DNA from 3 places in the Sphingobium sp. AntQ-1 genome. Region 2 is predicted to be linked to each of the others. Evidence: predicted binding sites of a transcription regulator. Region 2 holds the regulator's gene; each other region holds the start of a gene.

Region 1 (3,272 bases), 1.1 Mb from region 2:
ACGCTCCACCGTCAGGAACCGGCCGCGCGGGTCGATCACCACCGGCGTTACGCCGATCGCCTGCGCCAGCGGCACCAGGCTCTGGGCGATCTGCACCGCACCGACGATCAGCAGACGGCGCGGCGGATCGTAGCGATTGAGGAAATCCCCTTCTCCCGCCGCCTCGCGCGTCACGCCGCTGTCCAGGTCGGTCGCCAGCGTCAGCGCCCGGCCGCGCGCGCTGGCGGCGGCGATCCGGTCGAACAATCCGGGCGCGAAGCCGGCCTCGCTCACCGGCTGGACCAGCACCGCGATCTCGCCGCCGCACGGCAGGCCGACTTCCCAGGCATCGCCATCGGCCACGCCATAGCTTTCGACATGGGCGTTGCGCCCGCCGATCACTTCCGCCGCGCGTTGCAACACGTCGCTTTCCACGCAGCCGCCCGAAATACTGCCCTCGAACCGGCCATCGGCATGGACGATCATATGGCTGCCGCGCGGCCGCGGCGCCGATCCCCAGGTCGACACCACCGTCGCCAGCGCCATGGGCGCGCCGCGCCATTCCTGTCCCTTGCGGATCACCGCGCCATTATCGTTCAATCGACACTCCTCTGGCGCAGCCACGCCATCGCCTCAACGGCAGCATAACACCGTGCCGACCCCGCCTATCCCGACCCAGTCGGAAAACATCCACTTGACGGATTGGGAGGCGGACACCGCTAATGCAAGCGCCTGCCGCTCCAGACGACCCGGCCGACAATATCCACCAGCGCCGGATCGATATCCGCCCAGTCGGGATAATGCGGATTATCGCTCACCACGCTGAACCAACCGCGCCGCGGCCCCATGGCGACGCGCTTGACCATCAGCACGCCGTCCAGCCGCAGCACATAGACGCCGTCGCGCAGGCGGCCCGCATCATCGTCATGATCGACCATGATGTCGTCGCCGTCGTTCAGCGTCGGCGCCATCGATTCGCCATCGACCCGGATGATCGACACCCGTTGCGGTCGCACGCCCAGATGGCGCAGCCAGCGCGCATCGAACGCCATCACGCCCGCCGCCTGCTCATCCTCGTCCAGCGATCCCAGCCCCGCCGACGCGCCCAGCGCCAGCCGCGGCACCGCGACCACCGCGGGCATCCCGCGCATCCGGGCGGGGGCCGCGACCGGCGCCGTCGCGCCGCCCAGCATCTGTTCGGGCACGCCGAAATAGCGCGCCAGCACGCGCCGATCCTCCTCGTCCAGCTTGCGTGGCGTGCCGCGCTTGATGAACTGCTGAATATAAGCGGGATTGCGGCCGATCAGCCGGGACAGATCGGCATAATTCTCCCCCCGTTCGGCAATCAGCCGATCGAGCGCAATCCGGGTATGTTCCGATTCATCCATATCCAATCCATAATGATAGGAATTTTCCTAGACAAGTAGGAAATTGCGTTAGAGATAGGAATAAACCTATCGACTTGCAGCGGGCGAGTCGTGCTGACTGGGGAGAAGAAGGCCAATGTTGCTGCGCATGATCGAACAATTTCTTCGCGAATTTAAGATGCGGCCAACCACTTTCGGACGTCGCTGCGCACGCGATCCACGCCTGGTTTTCGACCTGCGCCTGGGTCGGCAACCCGGCGATCGCATAAGGAGACGAGTAGAACATTTCATGAACACTTATCGCAGGAGCATCAGCCAATGACAAGTCTGGATCATGAGTTCGGCGTGGCCAACCTCATCCGAAATAAAGGAATAGGAAGGAAAAGGGCGCATCCGCTGCCGCCCTTGCTGGCGCAACTGCTTGCCCGCGCGGGCGAACCCGCCATCGTCGAACGGGCGGTCAGCCGCCCCTGGGCCAGCGCCCTGTTCGAAGGGCAGCGCCATATGGTGCGGCTGCGCCTGAGCGGCGAGGATTTCCCTGAACGCGGCAGCGCCTTCATGGCAGGCCTCGCCGATGCCGAATGGGTGCTGCCGGGCCATTTCGTCGCTGACATCAGCGTCGATGATGGCGATGCGGATATGGAGAGCGTCTGGCTGGAACTGTCCGCCCTGACGATCGAAGACTGGTAAGACCTGCGCCGGGCGGCGGCTGTCACCGTCGCCCGGTCATGGAACGCAGCGCGCCCAGCGCGGCGCGCAGCGCTTCGTCGGCATCCTGCTCCACCGTCTTGCGCACCGGCACGGCCGAGGCCACCGGCATGTCGGCGATCATACCGCCACCGGCCCCGGCCGACGACATTTTCCGCGACCTGTGTTTAAGCCCGCGTTCCAATCGCTCGGTCAGTTCGCTGATCGACAGGCCATGGGTGGAGGGCATGGGCAGCGGCGCGGGACGGATTGTTTCGGCGGGCTGGGCGACGCTGGCGGGCATCGCAGGCGCGGTCCATTCGGCCGCGACCGGCGCTGCTTCAAACGTGGCATAATCTTCGTCCGCGCCATCATCGTCGATATCGTCTTCGACCAGGGTCGGAACGGCAAAGGGACCGGCCGGCCGCAGGAAGGCGGGTTGCGGCAGCTCTGCGTCCGTCAGCGGCATCGGCGCGCTGGGCATGGGCAGCTTGCCGAGCGGGACGATCGTGTCGCGCTCCGGGTCGCGACGCGCCACCAGCGATCGGCGGCCCGATTCGGCGCGCGGGAAAATGTCGATCCCGTCAAAGTCCCGGCTCGCGAAGATCGGCGGGCGTGACGGCGCATCAGGATGCGCGTCGGCGCGCCGCAGGATCGGCGCGTCCGGTTCGATGCCCGATGCAGCACGGCCCCGCGCCAGCGCGGTCAGCTTGGAGAATGCGAAACCCATTTTACGTGCTCCCTGGACGCGATGGGCGCGTCCTTTCCCATCTTCTTGTTCCGGCGCATCCGCATCGCGGCGTGCCAGGCCGACCAGGCCGATCGCCATGACGCCGGCGAAACCCGCCATCATCAGCCGCGCCTTCCATCCCAACGGCGGCGCCGCGGCCGGCCACGCTTCGCTGAGGCCGCTCGACGCCACGATCATCTCGACCAGGCCGACCGGCATCCACAACACCAGCAACGCAGCCGCCAGACCGGCCAGTGCGGCGATCGCCATGCCCCGCCTGCTGATGACTCCCGCCGCCACCTTATGTTCAACCCTTGCTCATGCGGCCGCGCGCGTCCGTGCGGGACGCGCCAGCAGCCGCTGGTAAACGGGTTCATAACGCACAATGTTTGACGACCAGTTACGCTCGCGCTCGACGAACGCGCGGGCCACGGCCCGGCGTTCATCCCATCCGTCGCGATTGGCGAACAGGTCCGCCAGCGCCGCGGCGATCGCCGCCGGATCGTCGG
Region 2 (3,272 bases):
GACCTTCGTGCAGGTAATCGGCGATGTGACGGCGGTGCGTCCCGTTCCGGCACAGGCGATGGTGCGCGTCATGCTACGCCCGGTTCACGCGCCCAATCTGCCGGCGGTTGTGCGGGTGAATATCGCCGATGCCGATGTGCCGACGGGGCTGGGCGAGGGCGCGCGTCTGCGGTTTCGCGTGCGCTTGATGCCGCCGGCGCCGCCGAGTGTGCCGGGCGGCTATGATTTTGCGGCGCGCGCCTATTTTCAGGGGATCGGGGCCACCGGCAAGGCGTTGAAGCCCATAGAGATAGTGATCCCCTCCACCGCCGCGTCACCGCTGCGGGCGCGGTTGTTCGGCCATATATTGGAGCAAGTGGATGGTCCCGCCGAAGGAATCGCTGCCGCTCTGGCGACCGGGGACCAGGGCGCGATCCCCGAAGCGGATGCGGAAGCGATGCGGCGCAGCGGGCTGGCGCATCTTCTGTCGATCAGCGGCTTGCATGTGACGGCGCTGATCGGGGCGGTCATTTTCCTGCTGATGCGCGTGATGGCCTTGAGCCAGCGGGCGGCGCTTGGCTGGCCGCTGATGCTGATCGCGGCGGCGGGCGGGGCGCTGGCGGGGATCGGCTATACGCTGCTAACCGGGGCGGAGGTGCCCACGGTGCGATCCTGCGTCGCGGGCTTGCTGGTCTTGGGCGGACTGGCGATGGGTCGGGATGCGGTGACATTGCGACTGGTGGCGACCGGGGCGCTGGTCGTGCTGCTGCTGTGGCCCGAAGCGCTGGTCGGGCCGAGTTTCCAGATGAGTTTCGCGGCGGTGACGGCGCTGGTGGCGCTGGCCGAACATCCGCGCTTTCGCGCCTTTGCCGCCGTCAGGGACGAGGGCGTGATTCGCAAGACGGGTCGCTTGCTGGTCGTCATGCTGGCGACCGGGATCGCCGTCGAACTGGTGCTGATGCCGATCGCGCTGTTCCATTTTCACAAGGCGGGCCTGCTCGGCGCCTTCGCCAATCTGATCGCGATCCCGCTCACCACTTTCGTCGTCATGCCGCTGGAGGCGCTGGCGCTCGTGCTGGATGTCGTAGGGTTGGGCGCGCCGTTCTGGTGGTTGACGCAGCAGGCGCTGAACCTGTTGCTGCTGCTGGCTCATGGCGTGGCGGCGAGTCCTATGGCCACATTGCTCGCGCCGACCATGGGTATGGGGCTGTTCGGCATCACCATCGTCGGACTGCTCTGGTGCCTGTTATGGCGGACGGGATGGCGATGGCTGGGACTTGCGCCGGTGCTGATCGGCGTGGCGGTCACCTTTACCGCCGCGCCGCCCGATATCCTGATTACCGGCGACGGGCGGCATGTCGCCGTGCGGACGGGAAAGGGCATGGCGATATTGCGCGATCGGGCGGGGGATTATGTGCGGGACGTGCTGTCGGAAAGTGCAGGTTATGACGGCGAACTGGCGGCGATCGCGGCGCTGCCGGAGACGCGCTGCTCGCAGGATATGTGCGCCATGAGGATGAAGGATGGCAAGGGCCGCGACTGGCGGCTGCTCTTTACTCGCAGCAATGTGCTGATCGATCGGTCGAGTTTCGCCGGCGATTGCGCGGCGGCGGACATCGTCGTCAGCGATCGGGGCCTGCCGCGCTGGTGCCGACCGCGCTGGATGAAGGTCGACCGCCGGTCGCTCGCGCGTACCGGTGGGCTGTCCATGATCCTGGCGAAGGGCGAAGTTCACACCGTCCATCGGGCGGGCGACGCGCATCCCTGGGTCGCCCGCCAGACCCGCCGGACGTGGAGGGAACAGCCTGAATCATTTAAGGCCCAATCACACAGGCCTCAATTGTAGCGGCGCAGCAGCCCCGCGAGCTTGCCCTGGATGCGGACCTGGCGCGGATCGTATATCTGCGGCTCATAGGCCGGGTTGGCCGGATCGAGCCGGACGCGGCTGCCTTCGCGGCGGAAATATTTCAGCGTCGCTTCCGCCTCGTCGATCAGCGCGACGACGATCTGACCTTCGCGGGCGACGTCGGTGCGCTGGATCAACGCGAAGTCGCCGTCGAGGATGCCGGCTTCCATCATCGAATCGCCCGACACTTCCAGCGCATAATGATCGCCCGCGCCGAGCAGCGCGGCGGGCACGGAGAGCATCGCCTGCCCTTCCATCGCCTCGATCGGCACACCGGCCGCGATCCGGCCGTGCAGCGGGATTTCGATCACGTCATTGGCGGCGGTGGGGATCATCGGCGGCTGGGCGGGCGGCGCGACCTTGGGATTGAGCGCGATCACTGGCGCGGGCGCGCGATGCATCGCATCGGGGAGCTTGAGCACTTCCAGCGCGCGGGCGCGATTGGGCAGGCGACGGATGAAGCCGCGCTCCTCCAGCGCGTTGATGAGGCGGTGAATGCCGGATTTGGACCGCAGGTCCAGCGCATCCTTCATTTCCTCGAAAGAAGGCGACACGCCGCCTTCGTCCAAGCGGGTCTGAATGAAGCTTAGCAATTCCTGCTGCTTGGGCGTCAACATTGCGATCCTCCGTGGAACGTATGAGGAACGCATAGGAAACAGATGAAGGTTAGTCAAGCACCGAACATGTCAGGGCAGCGGCAGAATCAAGACCCGATCGCCGGGAGCCGCCGGCGGCGATCCGGCGGGGCGCAGGATCAGGCAGTCGGCCTTCGCCATGGCGGCGGTGGCCGCGCTGTCCTGTGACGTGACCGACACGATGCCGCCCGGTCCGCGCCAGGCGCGCAGATAATCGTCACGATCGCCGGTGGCGGGCAGCGGTGAGGCGAGCGGCGCGTCGCTTGTCGGTGGCAGCGGATCGCGTGCGCCGCCCAGATGACGGACCAGCGGCAACAGGAACAGCGTGGCCGTGACGAAGGCGGAGACGGGATTGCCCGGCAGGCCCAGGAACAGCGTATCGGCGATTCGCCCCGCCATCAGCGGCTTGCCCGGCCGCATTTTGATCTTCCAAAAATCGAGCGCGCCGCCTGCTTTCACAAAAGCGGGACGGACCAAATCATGGTCGCCGACGGAGGCGCCGCCGGTCGACACGATGATGTCGGCCGTGCGCGCCCGTTCGATCGCGGCCACCATCGCATCGAGGTCGTCCCGCACGATGCCGAGGTCGATGACGTCGCAGGGCAGGGCGGCGAGCAGGGCGGCAAGCATCGGCGCGTTGGAGGAAGGCAGGAAACCCGGCGGCGTCGGGGCGCCGGGCGGCACCAGTTCATTGCCGGTGGACAGCAGCGCGACCGTCGGCCGACCGCCGACCGGCACGACGCCATGGCCAC
Region 3 (3,272 bases), 1.4 Mb from region 2:
TTTTCGGGATTGTAGATCACCACGAAATCCTTGGCGACCTTGGCGATCTGCTCCTTCGTGCCGGTCAGGCCGATCAGGCGCGGGTGGAAGGCCGCGACATAGGGTTTGAGCACCGCGGGCGTATCGCGCTGCGGATCGACGCTGATCAGCATCGGCTGCACCTTCGCGGCCAGCGCCGGCCTGGCTTTCTCGAACTTGGAAAAGCCCTGCATGATCCGTTGCAGATCGACCGGACAGACGTCCGGGCAGTAGGTGTAGCCGAAATAGACCAGTCGATACTGGCCCTTATAATCGTCCCAACGGGTCGGCTTGCCGTCCTGATTGGTCAGGGTGAAGGGCGCGCCGATCCGCGCGCCGATCAATTCGCCCTGTTCGCTGTCGCCGCTTGATGCGTTCCCGCCAGCACCCATATTGCAGGCAGCCAGCAGGGCGAGGAAGGAAAGGGCGATAGAAGGCAGAATTGGGATCGCGGCGTCTTTGTTCATGGCATGGCCAGCCATGCCCTGCTAGGACGCGATTTGCAAATGCGACGGGGCGCCAAGATGAAGACGAAGCTTTTTTCCGCACTATTGGGTTCGATGGCGCTGGCGCTGCTGGCGCCCGGCCCCGCGCAGGCGCAATTTTCCGACAGCTACAATTTTTTGAAGGCGGTGAAGGACAAGGATGGGCAGAAGGTCACCGACCTGATCCAGAAGCCCGGTTCCACCGTCGTCAACAGCCGCGACGTGTCCACCGGCGAAAATGCGCTGCACATCATCGTCGCCCGGCGCGATGCGACCTGGCTGACCTTCCTGCTGGCCAAGGGCGCCAATCCCAACCTGACCGACAATGACGGCAACACCCCGCTGATGGATGCGGTGCAGGGCCGGTTCGAGGAAGGGGTGCGCACGCTGCTCGCCTACAAGGCGCAGGTCGATAAAGGAAATGACAGCGGCGAAACACCGCTGATCCGGGCGGTGCAACTGCGCGACGTCGGCCTGGTCCGCCTGCTGGTGGCGCAGGGCGCGAACCCCGAAAAGCGCGACACCCTCGCCGGCATGTCCGCGCGCGATTATGCCAAGCGCGACGGCCGTACCCCCGGCCTTACCGAAGCGCTCGACGCCGCCAAGCCCGCCGCGGCGCCCAAGGGGCCGGTGCAGGGTCCGGTGTTTTGAGGAAGTGGGGATAAGGCGGGTTTGGGCGGGAAGCGGACATAGGAAATCCGTTCAGGCTGAGCGAAGTCGAAGCCCTCTGCCGAGCGGAGCGAGGCCAAATGCTTCGCCTTCGCTCAGGGCGAACGGATTGCAAGGGTCGACCAAGGTCCGCTTCTGGTCGCCTATGGCCATCCCCCTACCAGCCCAGTTCCGTAACATGGTCCGGGTCGCTGAGCGCCGTCAACCGCCGGGCGGCGCGCCGCGCGAAGCGCAGCGTCTCCGCCTTGCGCCGGGCGGCCGCCAGCGGCTCCACCGGGGCCGGGCGCACCAGTTCGGCGTCATATTGGTCCGCGACGATCAGGCCGGTGCGCGTCGGCCACAGCGCCTCGCTCTCGAACGGGGCAAGGTCGAACCCGGCCGGCACCGCCCAGAAGAAGCGGTCGCAATAGTCGAAATAGTCGGGCCATTTCATGTCGCCCAACAGGTCCGCCCGGCTGCACTTGATCTCTACGATGGTCAGCCGCCCCGCGCCGTCGATCGCCATGATGTCGGCGCGGCGTCCATTGGGCAGCGGCACTTCCAATATGCCGCTCATGTCGTGGCGGAAGAAGAGTCGCAGCGTGCCGCGCGCCACCGCCAGGGCGGTGCCGTCGGTCAGCGGCGAACAGGCGTCTATCGGGGCGCTACTCATCGCGCCACCATAGAACAGGACAGGAACATATGAAAAGGCCGATTCGGACGAACCGAACCGGCCTTGAAAATTTCGCCATCGCGAACCGGCGCGTTCCCACGCCCGATCGTCGCCGCCATATCCTCAACGATAGAAGATATGATTGTCGATCATCGCCAGCTTGGCCTTGCCCCAGCCCGGCGATACGCGGCGGGCGTGGAAGAAGAGCGCGCCTTCCGCGCGGCTGTCCCAGCTGTCGTTCATCGCGATCTGGGCGATGGCGACGGCTTCGCGCCAGCTACGGCTGTCGGCGCGCACGGCCGGCATCGAATGGCCCCGCACGAAGCTGAACTGGCTGGGCTGATAGACGACGCCGCACAGGCTGTCGGCGAAGCGGCCGGACTTGGCCCGGTTGATGATCACGCGCGCGACGGCCAGCTGACCTTCCAGGCTTTCGCCCTTGGATTCGAAATAGACCGCGCCGGCCAGGCAATGCATGTCGCCGTCCAGCTCCTCAGGCGCGCCTTGGGCGTCGACCAGAGCAGCGAGGCTGGTCGCCTGCGCGTCGGAATCGGTAGAAAATTCGGGGTCGGCCTTGTCGGCCGATGCCAGCGGCTGCGTAATTTCACGCGGCGCGGCGAAAATGACGGCGGATTGCGCGCCAGTCGGGGACGTTTGCGGAAACGTCTGGGGGAGAGAGGTGGTCGTGGCGATCGATTCGCCCGCGATCGACATATCGGACGCCGTGACCGCAGCAGCGGCGGACAGGGCGAAGGCTGCGGCGATGGCAGCTTTCAGACGAAAACTCATTATCACTCAAAAACATGCGGTTATTGGCCGGAAACGTCGTTTCAACCGATATTCTTATGACGTTCGGCCGCCCCCCGTCTGCGTGTTTACCGGCCCCGCCCCCCAATGGGCGAATTCGGCAACCTGCGCGTTGGCGTGGGCGGCCTCTGCCCAAACCATTGCGATGAGTCAACGATCAGCCGAGTGTTTCCACGGCAAACCGTTCCGCTTCCGGGATGTCGAGTTCGATTATCCACAGGTCGGGGTCCGACTTGCGCCGGCGCGCTACATATTGAGCGAGCGCCTCTGGCCCCTCTTCGATCGAAGGACCACAACGCATTAACGCATAACCCCCGGCAAAGTTCGACACCCTTTCGAAAAGACCCGTTTCCCGCCCTTTTTCAAGCGTCTGGACCAGAATCACACCGCTGATCACGTCGCCCTTGACCAGGATCGTGGCGAAACCGCCGGCGGCCGCGACCCGCCGCCGCAGCGCGCCCACCAGCATCGCGCTGGTCAGCCGGGCGTCAGCGGCCATAGCCCGGCAGCGAAGAGAGCGAAAATTGCGATCGCATGAAGGTGCCGGTGCCACGCCCGACCTCTTCGCCGTCGGAATCGATCAGGCTTGCTTCGGCGACATAGACCCGTCGCTTGCCGCTGATCCAGCGACCCTCGGCGCG

Evidence for each region. The regulator LexA, encoded in region 2, represses DNA repair genes until DNA is damaged. The targets are predictions, from matches to a motif close to GTTCCNCNCTTGTTCT.
Region 1: sphantq_RS11965 (S24 family peptidase) is a predicted target of LexA. The motif match lies at 1,615-1,630, and genes of this name have one in related genera.
Region 3: sphantq_RS10205 (MmcB family DNA repair protein) is a predicted target of LexA. The motif match lies at 1,836-1,851, and genes of this name have one in related genera.

The regions. Positions count from the first base shown of each region.
Region 1 covers NZ_CP117158.1:2,386,330-2,389,601, reverse strand. Annotated here, with positions in the region: gene sphantq_RS11970 (XdhC family protein) at 1-579, opposite strand, end outside; gene sphantq_RS11965 (S24 family peptidase) at 699-1,367, opposite strand; gene sphantq_RS11955 (hypothetical protein) at 1,665-2,036, shown strand; gene sphantq_RS11950 (hypothetical protein) at 2,059-3,033, opposite strand; gene sphantq_RS11945 (TIGR04063 family PEP-CTERM/XrtA system glycosyltransferase) at 3,082-3,272, opposite strand, start outside.
Region 2 covers NZ_CP117158.1:3,479,121-3,482,392, forward strand. Annotated here, with positions in the region: gene sphantq_RS17445 (ComEC/Rec2 family competence protein) at 1-1,825, shown strand, start outside; gene lexA (transcriptional repressor LexA) at 1,816-2,502, opposite strand; gene sphantq_RS17455 (molybdopterin molybdotransferase MoeA) at 2,572-3,272, opposite strand, start outside.
Region 3 covers NZ_CP117158.1:2,032,814-2,036,085, reverse strand. Annotated here, with positions in the region: gene sphantq_RS10215 (SCO family protein) at 1-500, opposite strand, end outside; gene sphantq_RS10210 (ankyrin repeat domain-containing protein) at 543-1,154, shown strand; gene sphantq_RS10205 (MmcB family DNA repair protein) at 1,330-1,824, opposite strand; gene sphantq_RS10200 (cell wall hydrolase) at 1,948-2,613, opposite strand; gene sphantq_RS10195 (DUF1491 family protein) at 2,789-3,130, opposite strand; gene sphantq_RS10190 (PaaI family thioesterase) at 3,120-3,272, opposite strand, start outside.